One region of the Pelorhabdus rhamnosifermentans genome, then DNA from elsewhere that is predicted to be linked to it. Evidence: a T-box and tRNA genes for the amino acid it is inferred to sense, from the RefSeq annotation. Region 1 holds a T-box; the other holds one or more tRNA genes.
What was found. A T-box is a leader RNA that pairs with one kind of tRNA and senses whether it is charged. The one in region 1 lies ahead of ileS (isoleucine--tRNA ligase), so its partner is inferred to be a tRNA-Ile.
Positions count from the first base shown of each region.

Region 2: it encodes a tRNA-Ile, which carries the amino acid that the T-box ahead of ileS (isoleucine--tRNA ligase) is inferred to sense. The anticodon was not compared.

Region 1 is NZ_JAHGVE010000004.1:67,357-77,500, reverse strand. It holds gene pyrR (bifunctional pyr operon transcriptional regulator/uracil phosphoribosyltransferase PyrR) at 1-51, opposite strand, end outside; gene Ga0466249_RS06455 (RluA family pseudouridine synthase) at 73-1,023, opposite strand; gene lspA (signal peptidase II) at 1,023-1,469, opposite strand; gene fdxA (4Fe-4S ferredoxin) at 1,582-1,749, opposite strand; gene Ga0466249_RS06440 (TVP38/TMEM64 family protein) at 1,881-2,582, opposite strand; gene Ga0466249_RS06435 (TraR/DksA C4-type zinc finger protein) at 2,679-3,338, opposite strand; gene Ga0466249_RS06430 (DUF5665 domain-containing protein) at 3,369-3,695, opposite strand; gene ileS (isoleucine--tRNA ligase) at 3,790-6,582, opposite strand; T-box leader at 6,620-6,842, opposite strand; gene Ga0466249_RS06420 (DivIVA domain-containing protein) at 6,888-7,343, opposite strand; gene Ga0466249_RS06415 (YlmH family RNA-binding protein) at 7,376-8,161, opposite strand; gene proC (pyrroline-5-carboxylate reductase) at 8,154-8,972, opposite strand; gene Ga0466249_RS06405 (cell division protein SepF) at 8,995-9,432, opposite strand; gene Ga0466249_RS06400 (YggS family pyridoxal phosphate-dependent enzyme) at 9,437-10,144, opposite strand, start outside.
Region 2 is NZ_JAHGVE010000009.1:126,736-136,879, forward strand. It holds gene Ga0466249_RS12745 (pyruvate, water dikinase regulatory protein) at 1-745, shown strand, start outside; gene Ga0466249_RS12750 (LptA/OstA family protein) at 792-1,289, opposite strand; gene Ga0466249_RS12755 (deoxyguanosinetriphosphate triphosphohydrolase) at 1,482-2,480, shown strand; gene dnaG (DNA primase) at 2,711-4,513, shown strand; gene rpoD (RNA polymerase sigma factor RpoD) at 4,576-5,667, shown strand; tRNA gene Ga0466249_RS12770 (tRNA-Asn) at 5,742-5,817, shown strand; tRNA gene Ga0466249_RS12775 (tRNA-Ile) at 5,863-5,937, shown strand; gene Ga0466249_RS12780 (tRNA (adenine(22)-N(1))-methyltransferase) at 6,023-6,730, shown strand; gene Ga0466249_RS12785 (Nif3-like dinuclear metal center hexameric protein) at 6,721-7,824, shown strand; RNA gene rnpB (RNase P RNA component class A) at 7,864-8,216, shown strand; gene trxA (thioredoxin) at 8,448-8,771, shown strand; gene nirJ2 (putative heme d1 biosynthesis radical SAM protein NirJ2) at 8,878-9,861, shown strand; gene Ga0466249_RS12805 (hypothetical protein) at 10,029-10,144, shown strand, end outside.

The sequences.
Region 1 (10,144 bases):
GCGGCGAATGGCTTGTTCATCCATCAAACTGGTTTTTTCAATTAGTTCCATGAGCAATCCACCTCTTTCTTATCAAGTACCACGACGGCGAATAAATGCAAGCAATTCTGTCATATCAGCCGGCATGGGTGCTTCAAAAACAAGGGATTTCTGTGTTACGGGATGTGTTAACGATAGCTTGGCCGAATGAAGCGCCTGACCTGCAATCAGCTGAGCAAAAGGACTATGCGTCGGCCCATATATCGGATCACCGACAACAGGATGGTGAATGTACGCCATATGTACACGAATTTGATGTGTCCGTCCTGTAAGTAATTTACATTTTACAAGAGTATAACCTCTGAAGCGTTCCACAACGTGAAATCGCGTAATAGCTGGCTTAGAATGAGCAAAAACAACAGCCATTTTTTTACGATCCACAGGATGACGACCAATCGGAGCTTCAATCAACCCCTGTTCTTCACCAATAACTCCCTGAACTAAAGCAAAATATTCCCGACTCGCTGAACGCTCCTGGATCTGCTTAGAAAGAGATAGATGAGCCCGATCTGTTTTAGCTACAACCATAACACCTGTCGTATCTTTATCAAGGCGATGAACAATTCCCGGACGAATAACCCCATTAATCCCTGACAAATGCGTACAATGATACAAAAGGGCATTTACAAGTGTTCCTTTAACATTGCCTGGAGCAGGATGGACAACCATGCCTCGCGCCTTATTCACTACAATCAACTCATCATCTTCATATAAGATTTGAAGCGGTAAATTTTCTGGTAATACCGTTCCCTGCTCAGGTTCAGGAATGCTCAATTGAATGACATCGTCGGCTTGAATTTTATAATTGGCTTTAACTTTCTTATCATTCACTAAGACTTTTTCCGCTGTAATCAGCTTCTGTACATGAGTCCGCGTCAGTTCAATAAGCTTACTTGTTAAAAATACATCCACCCTTTGTCCCTCGTTCTCTTTAGGCACAATGATGACGGTATTTTCTTGACTTTCACCTTGTTCAAACTGCATTACGCTTCATCCTTTTTTTTCATAAATAAAATGGTAACAATCATCATTGTCACACCGCAAACAATCGCAATATCAGCAATGTTAAATATCGGCCAAATGCGAAAATCAAAAAAGTCAATTACATAGCCTGTAGCAATACGATCAATTAAATTTCCTACTGCACCACCAGCCATAAGACCCAGACCGAATCGAAACAAATTGTAAGTTGACGGAATTTTGCGATAAAAATAGCCGACTCCGCCCAAAATAAGTAACGCAATAACAATAAACAACAATCGTTGATTCGCAAAAATACCAAAAGCCGCTCCCGCGTTTAAAATGTAAGTAATATGAAAGATATTAGGAACAACGGGTATGGACATTCCTAACCCAAGACTATGAGAAATATAATATTTTGACAGCTGATCGAAAATGACGATCAACAAAGCAACCAATAAAGGATTCACAAAAAGTCTCCTATCGACTAAAATGTTCGATTAACGGAAAGAAGCATAGCTTTCGCTACGCTTCCTAACAATTCAAAACATATGAACCAAGTAACCTTGGTCATTGAACGAATTATTCACCTGCGCTAATAGCTCCAACTGGGCAATTGCCTGCGCACGTTCCACAGTCTACACAATTTTCATCAATTGCATATTGGCTATCACCTTCGGAAATGGCCCCAACAGGACACGAAGAAGCACAAGCACCACATTTAACACAATCACTATTAATTACGTACATCAAGATTCACCTCCCATGAAATAGTAATTTTATTATACCATATTCGTGGACAAAGAACGTGTTAAAAATCACATTTTTTGCCTAAATATAGCCGGTTATCAAAAAATTCATCAATTCCAGCAAATCATTATTTACTCACTTTTCCGAAAAAAATATTTTTCAATAGCCTCGCGATAAACATAAAGCACAATCAAAATCAGTAAAAATAACGAAGTAGCGAAAATAACACCATGCAAACTACGCGTAATATTTTGCCCCAAATACGAATAAAGCAAAATAGCTGGCGTTTGTCCAAACCCTGTGGCAAATAAATATTTACTGAATGCAAGCGTTGTAAAACCTGCCCCATAACTAACGACTTTATAGGGAACAACAGGCGTTAAGCGAGCTAAAGCAATGGCTGCCAAACCATAGGTCTCAAAGAAAGTATTCAGGCGATCCAAATATTTGCTGCTTACAAACTTTTTTACTACTGGATGACCATACCAGCGGGCGATACCAAAATCAAGAGCAGCCCCGACAAGAGAACCTGTCCATGAATAGAAAGAGCCCCACAGCCAGCCAAATATCCAGGCATTAGCAATAGTAATAGCCAAACCTGGTACAAAGGGAAATAAAGACTGCACCGTCATAAGGCAAATGGACATCATTGGCGCCCAGACACCATACGACAAGATGAATTCTTTCAGCTCATGAAAGTGATGAGCATAAAGAATTTCGCTACTCATCACAAAAAAATAATGAACCTCGGGTACAGTAAAATAAAAAGTTACAGCCATGATGAGCACGCCAATTTTTATTACATTCAGAGTCCAGGGGGCAGGCTGGCTCATCTTACCAACTCCTTACAAAAACAAACCATTCTTTTACTTACTTGTTAGCGATAAAGACAGATAATTCCTGCTTAAGAAGTCATAACTCCCAAAAAGTTAGGACTTCTTTTTGGCTACAAAATGATCAGGAGCCCCACCGGTACCAAGCGGCCCTAAAGCAGGGATTCCATCAATCCGTTCAACTAACCCCGATTCTTCATTGCTATCAATAATGCGAGCCGAAAAGTCTTCCATGCCAGCTAAGTCCTGAGGTGTATCAGAACTCCCAAAACGCATAACAGCCTGCAGGGCGTCCTCTCCATCAAAACCCGTCTGATCTTGTTCATCGATAAATGTTCTGACAAACGGCGGCGTTAGAACAGTTTCTTCTAAGGGGCGCGGCGTCGTATCCGCTTGTTCTCTGCTCTGCTGACAAATATGACAGCGAGTAGTATAGGGAACTGCCTGCAAACGTTCGACATCAATCGCTTGCCCACAATCTACACACAAACCATAACTGCCGTTTGCTATTTTTTCGAGAGCCGAATCAATTTGCTCAAGTAAAAATCGCGTATGATCTGCCAGAGCGCTGTCTTTACTTCGTTCAAATGTTTCGCTCCCCAAATCAGCCGGATGATTGTCATAGGCGGATAATTCGCCTGTTGATTCTCCCTGAGCTAAATTCAAGCCTGTTTCATGAAGTTGATCCCATTCACTTTGTAGTTCCTGCCGCTGTTTTTCCAATAATTGCTTCATTTTTTGAATGTTTTCCGTCATAGCCTCTCCTCCTATCCCTACTGTCTTTACTTAAAATCTTGTACTGTGCGTTTCAACAATCTTCATGATTTCAGCTACGAAACTGCCAATTCCCGGTATATTTAGTAGAATGACTCGCCGTAAGAGTTCCAGCATTAAAGCAAAAACCAGTGTAGCTCCCAGAGCTATTCCGAGTCCCCGAGCAATGCCAGCAATAAAATTAGTAAAAATAAGTTTAGCCGGTTTCTCCAGCATTTCCATGTATTGAGCAATCCGCATGGACTCAAAGTGCCTGAGCAGAAGTTCAAGCTTACGATCAATAAACACATTTTTCTCATCAGGATTGAGGTTATCAAAGGATGTACCGGATTTTTTCATTTTTTCTTCCTCCTCTATTAGTATGACCAGGGAAAAAACAAAAAAACCGGAAAGAAACCTTTCCGGTTTAATGCTCATAAGAGATGAAATCAATTTATTCTGCTAAGACAGAAGCACAGCGTTTACATAAGGTTTGATGTTCCGCATTCTTTCCGACTGTATCGCTATACATCCAACAACGTTCGCACTTTTCACCGGTTGCAGTCTTGACAGCTACTTTTAAATCAAATTCTGTTGAGGCAAAATCAGCTTCATTCGCCAAATCAAAGCCTTCAACAAGAGAAACCTTCGACACAATCAAAATCGTCGCAAGTTCATCTTGCACAGCCTGTAATGCCTGATAAACATCCCCTGCGGCATAAATAGTTACGTCCGCATCAAGCGAATGACCAATTGTCTTGGATCTTCTTGCTTCTTCCAAGGCTTTCGTAATTTCTCCGCGCAAAGCAAGAATTTGCGTCCACTTTTCTTCTAGCTTGCTGTCTAAATACTCACGATGTTCCACTGGCCATTTCGTTAATTGAACACTCGTAGGCATTCCAGCCGTTTTCGGAACATAACGCCAGATTTCTTCACAAGTAAAACTTAATACAGGTGTAAGCATTGTAAGCAGATCCATCATAATTGTATAGATCGCCGTCTGAGCCGCCCGCCGCCCGACAGAATTCGGTCTTTCCGTATACAAACGGTCTTTCAAAATATCAAGGTAAATCGCGCTTAAATCAACCGTACAGAAGTTATGTACCGTATGATACAGCGTATGATATTCGTAGTCTTCATATGCCTGCGTTACTTTAGCACGAACCTGCTCAAGTCGTAACAAGGCCCAACGATCAATTTCAAACAAATCACCATAAGGCACTTGATCCTTTTCGGGATCAAAATCAGCCAAATTCCCCAGAATATATCGAAAAGTATTACGAATTTTCCGATAAACTTCCGACATTTGCTTCAAAATAGCCGGTGAAATACGAATATCTGCTTTATAATCAGCTGACGCCACCCACAGTCTTAAGATATCAGCGCCATATTTTTTAATAACTTCGGGCGGGAAAATAACATTTCCAATAGACTTGGACATCTTACGACCTTCGCCATCAACAACAAAGCCATGCGTTAAAACAGAATCATAAGGTGCACGGCCTTTTGTTGCCACAGAAGTTAATAGTGAAGACTGGAACCACCCACGATGCTGATCGCTGCCTTCTAAATAAATATCAGCCGGCCATTTCAATTCTTCGCGCTGTTCAAGAACGGCTGCATGAGAAGAACCGCTGTCAAACCACACATCCATAATATCCGATTCCTTACGGAAGCCCTTTTTGCCGCAATGCGGACAAGCAAAGCCCTCCGGCAAAATCTCTTCAGCACTCTTGGCCCACCAAGCATCCGATCCTTCACTGGCAAACAACGTTTTGACTACCTGAATAGTATCATCATTAATAATATGCTCATTGCAGTGATTACAGTAGAAAATTGGAATGGGAACACCCCAAACTCTCTGACGGGAAATACACCAGTCATGACGATCCGCAACCATATTATGAATACGTTCTTCACCCCAGGATGGAATCCACTTAACATCTTGAATGGCTTTGAGAGCTTCAGCGCGGAACCCGTCAACAGAGGCAAACCATTGCTCCGTAGCCCGATAGATAACAGGATTCTTGCAACGCCAGCAATGGGCATACTGATGGCGAATCGTTCCTTTTCCAAGTAACATATGCACAGCAGCCAATTCTTTAATGACAGGAACATTGGCATCTTCCACAGAGAGGCCTTCAAATTTTCCGGCTTCTTTCGTCATTTTACCTTGCGCATCGACAGGGCAATAGATGGGAAGTTTATACTTCATTCCAATTTCAAAGTCTTCCTGACCATGTCCAGGTGCCGTATGTACACAGCCCGTACCTGCCTCAAGCGTTACATGTTCGCCAACTAAAATGGGTGACTGACGATCAAGGAAGGGATGTTTAAAGATAAGTCCCTCTAAATCCTGGCCTGTCACATGGCCTAAAATAGTATATTCACCTAAATGATTCGCAGCCACAACAGAATCAATCAATTCTGTTGCAAGCAAATAAACTTCATCACCAAATTGCACCCACGAATAGTCAAACCGAGGATGGAGTGAAATAGCCATATTAGCAGGAATCGTCCAAGGTGTTGTCGTCCAAATAACAGCAAAGACCTGTTCAGGACAAACACCTTCAGGTAACTTCCCTTTTGCATCAACTAAAGGAAATTTGACAAAGAGGGAATGAGATTTCTTTTCAGCATACTCAATTTCCGCTTCAGCCAAAGCCGTTTCACAGGAAGGACACCAATAAACTGTTTTTAATCCTTTATAGATATAGCCTTTTTTAGCCATTTCACCAAAAACTTCAATTTGTTTGGCCTCAAAATAAGGACGAAGTGTAATATAGGGATTTTCCCAGTCCCCAATAACACCCAACCGTTTGAAATCCTCTCGCTGCATATTGAGACATTTCAGGGCATACTGTTTACACTCGTTACGCAAAGTAAGGGGATCTAATTCATGACGATTGAGGCCCAAATTTTTAATTGCCGCATGTTCAATCGGGAGTCCATGTGTGTCCCAGCCAGGAACATACGGTGCATCAAAACCGCGCAGCCCTTTATATTTAATAATAATATCCTTTAAAATTTTGTTCAGAGCTGTGCCAAGATGAATATTCCCATTGGCATAAGGCGGACCATCATGTAAGACAAATTTCGGTTTACCTTTTGCTGCCGCCTTCTTCTGTTCATAAAGTTTTTCCTTTGTCCAAAATTCGAGGAATTCCGGTTCCCGCTCGGGAAGGTTCCCTCGCATCGGAAAATCTGTTTTAGGCAAATTTAATGTTTTACTGTAATCTTCTGCCATGTTCACACCTCCAAAAATATCAAAAAACCCCTCATCCCTAAGGGACGAGAGGCTATTCTCGTGGTACCACCCTCATGACAGATGTTTACTGTCACTTAAGTAACGGAGTAACGCCCGTTAAACGTCAAAGCCTACTTAAAAAAGGTTCAGCCTTACAGTTCCAGGGTGATATTCAACTGCATGACACTACTAGGCTTACACTCTTCCTAGCTCGCTGACGAAGCACATGGCAGATTACTTATCCCTATCATCACTTTACTTACGAATATACCTGCATTATACCGAATTAATATCCATTAGTCAAATTAAGAATCTTCATCTTCTGCAGCTTGAGCTATCATTTCAAGCTGTGCTTGCAGCAAGGTTTTCATGCGCGTACGATAAATCTGCAATTGCTTGTTAATTTCTTCATACTCACCTGTCATACGCCGTACTTTGCTTGTTGCTTCATCAATCATGCGCTGCGCCTGAATCTCGGCTTCTTTCATGACAAGTTCCGACTCTTTTTTAGCATTTAATTTGACTTCCTCAGCAGTTTCCTGAGCAATAACGAGCGTACTATGCAGCGTGTTTTCCATATGCTGATAATTCTCCAGCTTACCGCTTATGCGTTCAATCGTTTCTTTCAATTCCACGTTTTCTCGATATAGCTGCTCGTAATCTTTGATTACTTGATCTAAAAAACTGTCAATCTCATCCTCATTGTAGCCACGAAAACTACGTTTGAATTCTCTATTTTGAATATCCAGCGGTGTTAGCATGAACACTCCTCCATGTCATCCTTCTCGCCCATTCACATGTAGCGTTTTAAAAGCAAGCTCAAACGACCTTTTTTCGTTGTCCCTAAAATTTCGCTAACTTCCAAACGACCACGGCCCCGCATCGAAATAATGTCACCTGCTTTCACAGCATGATCACTTTTTCGTACTCCCTGCCAATTCAATTTCACCTTATCAGCGACAATATCATCAGCCATTTTCGTCCGGCTCGTTCCGAAACCCGCCGCAGCAATAACATCCAATCGGAGTGAAGCCGCTGTAGTGCGAATTTCTTTTAATTTTTCCTCCTTCGGGGGAATTTCAGCTAAATTTATTTCACTCACAGTAACACTTGTTGCACCTACCTGCGTTAACCCCGTTAACAAAAAATCGATTAGCGTTTTATCAAGCATAACATAACAACCGTCACTGCTCATAACAATATCACCTAGCACGCCACGCTCTATACCTAGACCGAGCACAGCTCCAAGAATATCTCGATGACCCACATGGGCAAAACGTTTGTCCCATTGAATGGCTACAGCGGTCAGATTATAAGAAATCTTGCCAGCAAAATCTTGTTGGACAAAAGCAACCTTCACTCTTTCTGCACCTTGATAACCACCAAAAGCTTCGAGTCGTACCCCTTCATAATGAGCAATGACCGTTTCAGCTATGGCAAAGCCACGAGGATCTAGAAATTCCGATACCTTTACCTTTGTATTACGAGCGACGCTTTCAGCTGCATCAACCAGTTTAGCTGCAATGTCGCCTTCCCCTTCTGCGCGATAATACCGCAGAATTTTTTCCCGTTCACTCATGCTTTTTCCCCAAATCCTTTGATCTCTTTGTTGCCGCCATAACGGCATCAATTAGAGCTACGCGAACACCACCACGCTCAAGAGCATGTACGCCAGCAATCGCTGTTCCTCCTGGCGATGTCACCATATCGCGCAACTGAGCCGGATGCTCCCCTGTTTCAAGCACCATCTTAGCAGCTCCAAGCAATGTCTGCGCCGCAAGCGTAATCGACATGGCCCGTGGTAATCCAGCACGCACACCTGCATCAGCCAAAGCATCGACCATTAGGAAAGCATACGCTGGACCGCTGCCAGATAACCCTGTCACTGCATCCAAGTCTTTTTCAGCCACCCGAACAGCTTTCCCTGCTGACTGAAAAATCGTCAGTACATCCTGCGCCTGCTCTTCTGTTGCTTTACTACCCACAGCAATCGCAGCCATTCCTTGCCCGACAGCAAGGGGCGTATTCGGCATCACTCGAATGACACTGTTTTGAGCAAAAGCCGCTTCAAGACGCTCTAGTGTCAAGCCAGCCACAATCGAGACAACAAGCGTCTCAGGCTTCACCGCCGACTGAAGTGTTTTAAATACTGTCTCCACAACTTGTGGTTTAACCGTTAAAAATAAAATATCGGACTTTTCAGCTACCTGTCTGCTATTAACATTTGTTGTAATTTGAAACTTTTTTTCCAAAGTAGCTAATCTGTCCACATTAATATCAGCAACACAAATCTGGTCAGCCGCAACAAGACCTGTTTTGAGCAGGCCTGAAAGCAGCGCTTCAGCCATAGCTCCGCCGCCAATAAAACTAATTTTTGCTTGACTTAACATATTATCCTCCTATAGCTCCACCTTACTTCATCCAGGGTAAAACCGTCTTTTCACCATCATCACGCGATGCAAAAGACACATCGACATTATTGGGAGCACACAAAAAGATATGATTACCGATTTTTTGAATACTGCCATTTAAAGCATAAGTTGTCCCACTAATAAAATCAATCATCCGCTTAGAAAGATTATCCTCGCAATGCTCAAAATTGACTACGACAGGCTTACGATTTTTCAGATACTCTGCTACATTCTGAGCATCGTCAAAAGATAATGGTTCGACAACCATCACTTTCAGCTGTTTTTGGGCCGTGGGTAAATTAACAACATTACTACCTGCTATCAGTGTTCCTACACCTTTCTTGTTTTTCGGTTCAAAATCTTCTGGCTTTATCCGTTCGTCATCTTCTACAGGTTCCAACAAACCTAAACTACCCCATACTTTTTCCATTAATTTCATATTACTACCTCCTCGTCAGCTCAATATCATAATTACGGGCACCGAAAATGGCTGTACCGACCCTGACCATATTGGCACCTTCTTCAATGGCCACAGAATAATCATTCGTCATTCCCATCGACAACCATTCCATGGTACAGTTAGGTATACAAGCTTGCTTCAATTCCATAAATTTGTCATATAAAGTGTGAAATAACGGTCGCGTCTCCTCGGGATCATCAAAATGAGGCGCCACTGTCATTAATCCCGCAACAACAAGGTTGGGCAATGAACTCACCATACGTGCAAAATCAAGAACATCTGCAAGAGAAACGCCCTGTTTTGTTGCTTCTCCTGCCACATTGACCTCAAGCAGCGCAGGCTGAATTTTAGCCAATTCGCCAGCAACCCTGCTAATATGTCTGGCAAGTTTCTCGCTGTCAAGTGAATGGATTAAATCAAATAACGGAACGGCTTGCTTAACCTTATTTGTCTGCAGATGTCCTAACAAGTGATATTCCAGTTTGCGCCCGAAAATGTCATACTTCGCGACAGCCTCTTGAACTCGATTTTCACCAATCGTCGTTAATCCATAATCAATGGCTTGCTGCATTTCTGCTGGCGTATGATTTTTCGTCACGGCAATTAGCTTGACAGGTACAAGTGCTTGACCAGAAATATTCGCCCGCTCTCTCATGGCTGTCTGAATGTTTCGTTCAACAATTGCAATATT
Region 2 (10,144 bases), on a different contig from region 1:
AGCCAGTCAGTTTGATGCAGGGTCTTTCGATATTATTCGTATTCCCTATATTACTTCGGTAAAACAAGTTGAAGAAACAGTCCGAGAGGCAGTGGAACGGGAAAAATGCATTATTTGTCATACCCTCGTTTCCCCTCATTTGCGTCAAGCATTACTTGAACTTGCTGAAAAAAATCATATTAAAACAGTGGATATTATGGGACCTGTGATTGATTCTATCCAAGAAATGTCTGGTTTCCAACCGAAATTGAAACCTGGACTTGTTCATCGTTTGGATCAAGATTACTATAAGCGGGTAGAGGCTGTTGAATTTGCTGTAAAATATGATGATGGTAAAAATTCTTGGGGATTGCTTAAAGCGGATATGGTGATTGTGGGTGTATCTAGAACATCAAAAACTCCCTTGAGTATGTATTTGGCTCATAAGAAACTTAAAGTAGCCAATGTGCCCCTTGTTCCTGAGGTTCCCCCGCCACCGGAATTGTTCCAAGTTGAACCACACCGGATTATTGGTCTTGTTATCGATCCATTTAAATTGAATGAAATTCGAGCGGAACGACTCAAAGTAATGGGATTGGCATCAAATGCCAGTTATGCTAATTTAGATCGTATCATGGAAGAACTTGAGTATGCGAAGGCCATTATGCGGAAATCTCATTGTATTGTTATTGATGTTTCTAATCGGGCTATTGAAGAAACGGCTAATCGAATTTTAGAGATTGCCCAAAAGAATGATATTATATAAAATAATCCCCGGCATTTGCCGGGGATTATTTTCATACGATAGGGAATTATTTTTGGGAAGAATCGCTGTCAGGTGTAACGATATTTGCTACGATGTCATATGTAACGGAATTGTAAGTTTTACTGTCGTTACCTTGAATGACTTGAACATTGCCAGTGAAAACGGCCTGTTTTGTTTTCCAGTTAAATGTAGCTTGGTCGGATGTAATACTCAAGCCAGAACGCACGAAAATAATATTGCCGTTAACTTCGGCTTTGCTGGCTGTTCCGTATACAAATACATTGTCACCGCTGAATTTGATGTCATCTTGAGTGACAGTAATGCCTCCTGAACCGGAGACTTCCATGCTTGCCATATTTACCTTGGCCTGTCCAGCAGTGATGATACGGTTGCCTACTTCAATATAAACATTGCCAACGAGGTTGTAGAGGCCTGTGGCAACATCAAAGTAGGTTTTATCGGCAGTAATAATAGGTTTGGCTAATGCAGTGCTCGTTAGGAGTACACAGAGCAGTAACATTAGTAATGTTATTTTTTTTATCATTTATGTTCACCATCCTTCATTTTAGTATAGCAGAATGAATGTTAAAATTCTATTCAAGGTTTCTTCCTCTTTTTGGGCGTTCTTGGAGATTGTATAACTTCAGACAAAGGTGACGTAAGTTATCTATAATACAGGTGAAAAATGTTATAATAATTATAAGGGATTTGTTGCCAAGCGAAAGGGTGAATCAGTGTGATTGTACGCGAAAGATTGGAAAAACAAGAAATGCAATTTTTGTCGGTTTTTGCTGCTAAAAGTAGTGAGGCACGGCGTGAACGGGAGGAAGAGCCGTGTAAATTTCGAACGGCCTTTCAGCGGGATCGCGACAGAGTGCTTCATTCCAAGGCCTTCCGCCGTCTTAAACATAAGACACAAGTTTATATTTCACCAAGTGACCATTATCGTACGCGCATGACTCATAGTTTGGAAGTGGCACAGATTTCACGCACCATTGCTCGGGGGCTCTCTTTAAATGAGGATTTGACAGAAGCCATTGCCTTAGGTCACGATGTCGGGCATACGCCTTTTGGGCATGCAGGAGAATTTGCTATTCGAGACTGGCTAGGTCATTTTAATCATAATGAACAGAGTCTGAGAGTCGTAAAGCATCTTGAAAAAGATGGGCTGGGTTTAAATCTGACGTTAGAAGTTAAAGATGGTATTTTAAATCATACAGGAAATACTAAGCCTTTGACACTAGAAGGAAATATCGTCAGGATTGGCGATCGCATGGCTTATTTATGTCATGATTATGACGATGGTATTCGGGCGGGGATGTTAAAGGCTAGCGATTTACCTTGTGGTGTAGCGCAGGTTTTTGGCACGACGCCTTCTCAGATGATTACTGTCATGGTGTCTGATATGATTAAATGTTCAGCAGGGAAAAATGATATTAAGCTGTCTGATGTTGTGCAACGAGGCATGGATGATTTTCGCGTATTTATGTTCAATAAGCTTTATTGGAGCGATTTATTAAAAACAGAACGGGATAAAGCTCGTTATATTATTATTAAGTTGCTAGAATATTTCATGGAAAATCCCGTAGCTTTGCCAATTGAATTCCGTGATCAGGAAGCGCGCTGGGGCTTAACAACAACAGTTGTTGATTACGTGGCAGGTCTGACTGATTACTATGCCATTCACTTGTTTGAAAATTTTTTTATACCGCCTGTAGGAGGATACAAATATTAAACGGCCTTGGGCCGTTTTTTTTCTTAGCAAATGATTTCTTTTTTGTCAAGGGGAAAAAAGGAGGATTTATGACACGCGTATGGAATATTAATATATCCATAAAGAAACAATAACTGATCCCAACTTAGCTCCAAGCAGGAAAAATATATTCATTGTAGAATATAATCAACTCTTAAACAGGCAATAGTTAATGTGGTCAGTCAGAGCTGCTTATAAGATAGGGGATCAACATGAAAAATACGAATGATGATTTCGTTGACAGGCTAAGGAGCGAAAGTGACATTGTTAGTGTCGTGTCAGATTATGTGCCACTAAAGAAAAAGGGAAAAAATTATTGGGGTTGTTGTCCCTTTCATCATGAAAAAACGCCTTCTTTTTCCGTTGCACCTGACAAGGGTTTTTTTTATTGTTTCGGTTGCGGTGCTGGTGGCAATGTTTTTAACTTTCTTATGAAAATTGAAAACATTGATTTTTTTAGTGCCGTGAAACTGCTAGCAAAGAAACTAAATATCTCGTTACCAGAAAAAGAGAAAACTACTGAGGAAAAGAATCACGACAGAAAATATGAGCGTTTGTGTCACGTAAATCAACTAGCAGCTGATTTTTTCCATTCTTGTCTTACAAAAACGACCTATGGAAAAGATGCTTTAGCGTATCTTGTTCAGCGGGGAATTACGTCAGCAGTTATTGACGAATTTCAGTTGGGATTTGCTCCTCCATTATGGGATAAATTATCTCAGTCTTTTACAAGTCGGGGTATTGCAACGGAAACGCTAATTGATAGTGGTCTCAGCGCTGCTCGTACGTCAGGCGGTGTATATGACCGTTTTCGTAATCGTATTATTTTTCCCATTGCAAATTTGCGGGGGCAAGTGGTGGGATTCGGTGGACGCGTACTTGATGATAGTCAACCAAAATATTTAAATTCGCCAGAAACGCTGCTTTATAATAAACGGCGTGAATTATATGGACTTCATAAAGCTTTCAAGTCGATTCGCGAGCAGGAACGAACCATTGTTGTGGAAGGTTATCTTGATCAAATCAGTGTCTATGGTGCTGGAATTACAAATGTCGTGGCATCGCTAGGAACCGCTTTTACTGTGGAGCAGGCCAAAATGTTATTAAAGCTGGCCCCGGAGATATTATTCGCTTATGATAGCGACGCTGCCGGGCAAAAAGCTACTTTACGGGCCTTAGCAACAGTGAGTGAACTAGGAGCCAAGGTAAAAATTATTCAGATTCCAGATGGCAAAGATCCTGATGAATTTATTCGTAAGCACGGTGCTAGTGCGTTTCAGTTGCTCGTGGACAATGCTTTATCTTTTATTGAATATCAAATTGAACGGGCTTTGACGGAAGGAGACTATTCTCATCTGGAGGGAAAAGTTGCTGTTATTAATCAGGTCATTCCTTCTTTAGCATTGTCTGAGAATGTTGTAGAGGAGAATGCCTATATTGCTCATTTGTCAGCCGTACTTACGATTGATGAGGGTTCCATTCGGGAAGAACTAAAAAAATATCGGTTTGTTGCTAAAAAGGATAAAAATGTAAAACTTGGGTACACTACTTCTGCCTTTTCTCTTGCTAAAAAACCGATAGTAGCAGCAGAACAAGCAGAAAGACAGTTGATTTACTTCTTATTTCAGGACAACTCGATTATTCCTTACGTCCAGTCTCTGTTACGTGTGGAACATTTTCAAAATTCTTTTCGTCAGGAAATAATGAATCAGCTACTTATTGCGTATAATATGGGAAAAGTCATTGAACCCGCACAGTGTTCATTGTCAGTCAGTACAGAGGCAGCAACTGAATTGTCTCATATTATGCTACTTGACAATCCTTGCGAAGATAAAGTTAAAATGGTTGATGATTATATTCGGACCATTCAATTAGCCTATTTACGAAATCAGTATGAAGAACATCGCCTAAAAGCCGATGAATTAGAACGCATGGGGGATAGTCGCTTTTTGCAGGAATTAGCAGAAAGTCAGCGAATTAAACATGAAATTAGCAAACTACATTCTTTGGAATAAACGATTACGATGTATTTTATGGGTCCCATTGACCATTTTTGGGCAGGGGAGGGGGGAATAAAGTGACAGATAAAAAAAATCAGACGACAGATCATGTAAATGAATTGTTGCATCGTGGTAAAAAACGTGGTGGTGTATTAACTTATGCCGAAATCATGGATGCTTTTCAAAACGATGATTTAACACCGGATGAAATTGAAGAACTTTATGAAATTTTTACCAATAAGGGTATTGAAATTCTCGATGAGATCCCTGAGGTAGAGCACACGGAACATGCAGATACACATGAAGAAGTGGATATAGACCTGTCAATTCCTGAAGGAATTAATATTGATGACCCTGTCCGTATGTATCTGAAAGAAATTGGGCGAGTGCCACTTTTGACGGCAGATGAGGAAATTGTTCTGGCGAAAAGGATGGAAGAAGGCGACGAAGAAGCGAAGCGTCGTTTAGCTGAAGCAAATTTGCGCCTTGTTGTCAGTATTGCCAAACGTTATGTTGGGCGCGGCATGCTTTTTTTGGATTTAATTCAAGAAGGTAACTTAGGTCTGATTAAGGCGGTAGAAAAGTTTGATTACAATAAGGGATATAAGTTTTCTACTTATGCCACTTGGTGGATTCGTCAAGCGATAACAAGGGCTATTGCCGATCAGGCTAGGACCATTCGTATTCCTGTGCATATGGTCGAAACGATTAATAAATTAATTCGCGTTTCCCGGCAACTCTTGCAGGAATTGGGGCGTGAACCAGCACCGGAAGAAATCGCTAAAGAAATGGATATTACAGTAGAACGTGTTCGCGAAATCATGAAAATTGCTCAAGAACCTGTTTCACTTGAAACACCGATTGGCGAAGAAGAAGATTCTCATTTGGGTGATTTTATTGAGGACCAAGATGCTCCGGCTCCGGCTGAGGCAGCATCCTTTATGCTCTTAAAAGAGCAACTGGAAGACGTTCTTGAGACGCTGACTGATAGGGAGAAAAAAGTGCTTCGCCTTCGGTTTGGCTTAGATGATGGTCGGGCACGTACATTAGAAGAAGTAGGTCAGCATTTTGGCGTAACACGTGAGCGTATTCGTCAAATTGAAGCCAAAGCACTCAGAAAGCTTCGCCATCCGAGTCGCAGTAAGAAATTAAAAGACTTTTTGGAATAAAAAATACAGTTTTTTGTAAGAACTACTTGACGTAACATGGAGACTGTATTATAATAAATCCCGTTGATGAATATTCCTCGATAGCTCAGTTGGTAGAGCAATCGGCTGTTAACCGATCGGTCGTAGGTTCGAGTCCTACTCGAGGAGCCAATGTTTTTAACAGGCTTTCTACGGAAAACCTGTTTTCATATCTTTGGGCCTATAGCTCAGCGGTAGAGCCGCCGGCTCATAACCGGCTGGTCCCTGGTTCGATCCCAGGTGGGCCCACCAAATCCGTATAAACAGCGGGGTTTCTTGTGTAAAACGAGAAATTCCGCTTTTTCATATGAAAAAAAATTGTAAGCAAGGTGATGAGATGAAATTAGGGGAAAGGCTGGCGGCTATTGCCCAGATGGTACTACCAGGTGCAACTATTGCTGATATTGGAACAGATCATGCCTATTTACCTGTTGAACTGATTCGTCGAGGCAAGGTAAGCAGGGCTATTGCTGGTGATATCCATGAGGGGCCTTATCAGGCAGCAACGGTGACTGTGAAGGAGGCAGGACTTTCCAAGCAGATTTCTGTTCGCCTGGGAGATGGTCTTGCCGTATTGGAGCCGGGCGAGGTTGACACAGTGATTCTTGCCGGGATGGGCGGCAGTACTATGATTCAAATTTTAGCTGCTCAAGGGAATGTTACAGCCAGCCTGAAGCAAATAATTCTGCAGCCCATGAATGGGGCTGCTTTGCTCCGTGAATGGCTTCATAAGCAGAAATGGCTGTTTGTTGAGGAAACATTGGTTGAAGAAGAGGGCCATTTGTATGAAATCATTCGTGTTATGAAACAATCAGAACAAATGGAGCGGGCAGTTCAGCCGTTAAAGCCAATTTTGTATGAAGTGGGTCCACTGCTATGGCATAACAAGCCTCCGCTGCTTAGCCGTCATTTATTGCTTAAGATCCACTCATTAGAGGGAGTTCTTGAGCAACTGAAACGATCTACTTCGCTTGCAGCCGCTCAGAAATCTAAGTTTTATCGTGGGAAACTGGATGAATTAAGGGAGATGATGGCATGTCTGTAACATGTAAGCACATTATGCAGGCCATGGAATGCTTGGCACCACAAAATTTAGCAGAAGAGTGGGATTCGGTAGGACTCATGGTGGGAAATCCTGATAGGCAAGTAAGAAATGTATGGACAACACTGGATGTTACGCTGGAACTTGTTGAAGCGGCAGTGGAAGCCAAGGTTGATATGATTGTTTCACACCATCCTTTGATCTTTAAGGCCATCAAGCGGCTTGATACAAGTACGGTTTCAGGAAAAATAATGGAAAAACTAATGCAAGGGAATATTGCTGTTTTTTCTGCTCATACAAATCTCGATTGTGCCGTAGGTGGTGTGAATGATATACTCGCACAAATGCTTCATTTACAAGATATTCAGCTGTTAACAGTGAATCGTTCGGAAAAATTGGTAAAATTTGTTGTTTTTGTTCCGAAAGATTATGAACAGGTTGTTTTTGCAGCTATTACAAAAGCAGGTGCTGGCCATATTGGACGTTATAGTCATTGTACATTTGCATCATCTGGTACAGGCACTTTTCTTCCTCTGGAGGATACCCATCCTTTTATTGGTCGGCAGGGATCACTTGCTAGAGTCGATGAAATGCGTATGGAGACGATTTTGCCTGAAAGACTTATAATCCCTGTTCTTGAAGCCATGCATGCAGTTCATCCTTATGAAGAAGTGGCTTATGATCTTTACCCGCTTTATAATCAGCTTCAGACTACCGGTTTAGGCCGGATAGGGACAATTCAACCTGTTTCTTTGCGGAATTTTTCTCAACAAGTAAAGCAACTGCTACACACCGATGTAGTGAGCATGGTAGGGCGGTCGGACCAAATGATTCATACTGTGGCTGTGTGTGGCGGCAGTGGTGCTGATTTAATTAAACAGGCTAAGAAAAACGGCGCAGATGTTTTTGTTACAGGCGATGTGAAATATCATGATGCTTTAGATGCAGCGGCCCTTGATTTGGCGATTATTGATGCGGGCCATTATCCAACGGAGCAGCCTGTTGTGGCTCGGTTGTCTCAATATTTGAGTGAGAAATTTCCGCTTCTCGAAGTAAAATCAAATATTTCCCAGAAAAATATTTTTCAATTGTGTTGACGATTGCTCCATGTTAAGATATAATAAGATTCTGCGTCATGAGTATGAAAAGTGATCGCGAGTGTCTGACGGCATTCGAGGAAAGTCCGAGCTCCGTAGGGCAGGGTGCTGGATAACGTCCAGCGAGGGTGACCTTAGGGAAAGTGCCATAGAAATGTAAACCGCCGACTTTCGTCGGTAAGGATGGAACGGTGCGGTAAGAGCGCACCAGCAATTAGGTGACTAATTGGCTTGGTAAACCCCACCTGGAGCAAGACCGAATAGGGAAGGGATGAAGTTGCCCGCAGAACCTTCCGGGTTGTGTCGCTAGAGTCAACAGGTAACTGTTGGCGTAGATAGATGATCATTGCCGCGTAAGCGGAACAGAACTCGGCTTAGTGATTACTCGTGTACGTGTTCCAATAAAGAAACCGCTGCTTGTCAGCGGCTTTTTTAATACATCAATAAGAATGCATCCATTAATATGATAGAAAAATCGTCGGGGCAATTTGTATATGATTGATATGCTGGGCAATTAATAATGACTTTTTGTTGACAAATTCAATGATATTTTTTACAATAACTGCATAGACTTGTTTTATCAGCTTACTTGTAAGCTGAAATGAATAGAGGAGGTAAAACAGATGGCTGTTGTTACTGTACATAATTTTGACGAGTTTACTGCATCAGTATTAAAGTCTGATAAACCTGTTCTTGTTGACTTTTGGGCATCTTGGTGTGGTCCTTGTAAAATGATTGCGCCGGAAGTTGAGTCCATTGCAACATCTTATGAAGGAAAGGCTGTTGTCGCAAAGGTCAATGTAGACGAAGTTGCTGATCTGTCGGGAAAATATAATGTCATGAGTATCCCCACTTTGCTCGTTTTTAAAGGTGGGCAAGAAATTAATCGCCTTGTTGGTTTTAAGCCGGGATCAGAACTTGCAGCTGCACTCGATGCTGCACTGTAAGGGTCATGCGAAAAAGCCTCTGCTGAAGCAGAGGCTTTTTCGACAATATCAGAAAGTATTCATTAAAAGGATCTGAATCATATGGACAACGAAGGGAGGGGAATTTATGATTATTTCTTGGAATACAACGCAAGCCTGTAACCTTCATTGTCGTCATTGCTATCGTGACGCAGGGTCGAAATATGCTGATGAATTAACAACAGCCGAAGGAAAAAAACTACTAAGTGAGATGGCACGAGCTGGTTTTAAAATTATTATTTTAAGTGGCGGCGAGCCTCTTATGCGCCCGGATATATATGAGCTTATTTCCCATGCACGATCGATTGGTACTCGGCCTGTTCTTGGCACGAATGGGGTGCTTATTACGCCTGATGTGGCTAAACGTCTTAAAAAAGCGGGCCTTGCTGTGGCGGGAATTAGCTTGGACAGCTGTGATCGTGATCAACATAATCATTTTCGTCAGTCAGCGATGGCCTGGGACAGTACAGTTGCTGGAATGAAAGCCTGCAGGGAAGTGGGTCTTAAATTTCAGGTTCATACGACAGTGATGGACTGGAATGCTTCTGAAGTGACGGATATTACCGATTTTGCCGTTAAGCAAGGTGCTATTGCTCACCATGTGTTTTTTTTAGTACCCACGGGACGCGGAAAGGAAATTGAAAATATGACACTGAAAGCTCAGCAGTATGAAGCGTTGTTGACGCGTATTCTTACAAAGCAGTCTGAAGTGCCTATTGAATTAAAACCGACTTGTGCGCCGCAGTTTATGCGTATTGCTAAGCAAAAAAATATTCCCACGCGTTTTACAAGAGGTTGTCTGGCGGGTATTGCCTATTGTGTCGTTATTCCAAGTGGGTTTGTGCAGCCTTGTCCTTATTTGCCGATTAAAGTAGGCAATGTGAAGGACACGCCTTTTGATGAAATTTGGCAAAACAGTCCGCTCCTTGATGACTTGCGATTTAAGCCGTTGAAAGGTGGCTGCGGTCATTGTGGATATGATAAGATTTGTGGTGGGTGCCGGGCTCGGGCCTATTATTACTCGCAGGGCGACTATCTCGCCGAAGAGCCTTGGTGTGAATATGGGCGTTAAAAGCAGGAATTGTTTTTTTTAGCACGAAAAGAACTAACTGGTTCTCCTTTTCCACTGACCATTGTTGTGAGCCGCTTTTTTTGTTTTCGACATCTGGCTGTTGAAGGGTGGAATTTGATTTGACATAGTTTGTTCTATTACCTCATATTGTTAGTGAGGTGATAGGTGTGTATAGTAAAAATTTACAAATTATTATGACGTTAAAAACAGAACCCGAGTCTTTTAATGTGGAAGATTGTCGTGTGAATGCTGAAGGAGAAAATGAGCTGCTTATTACCTTTTT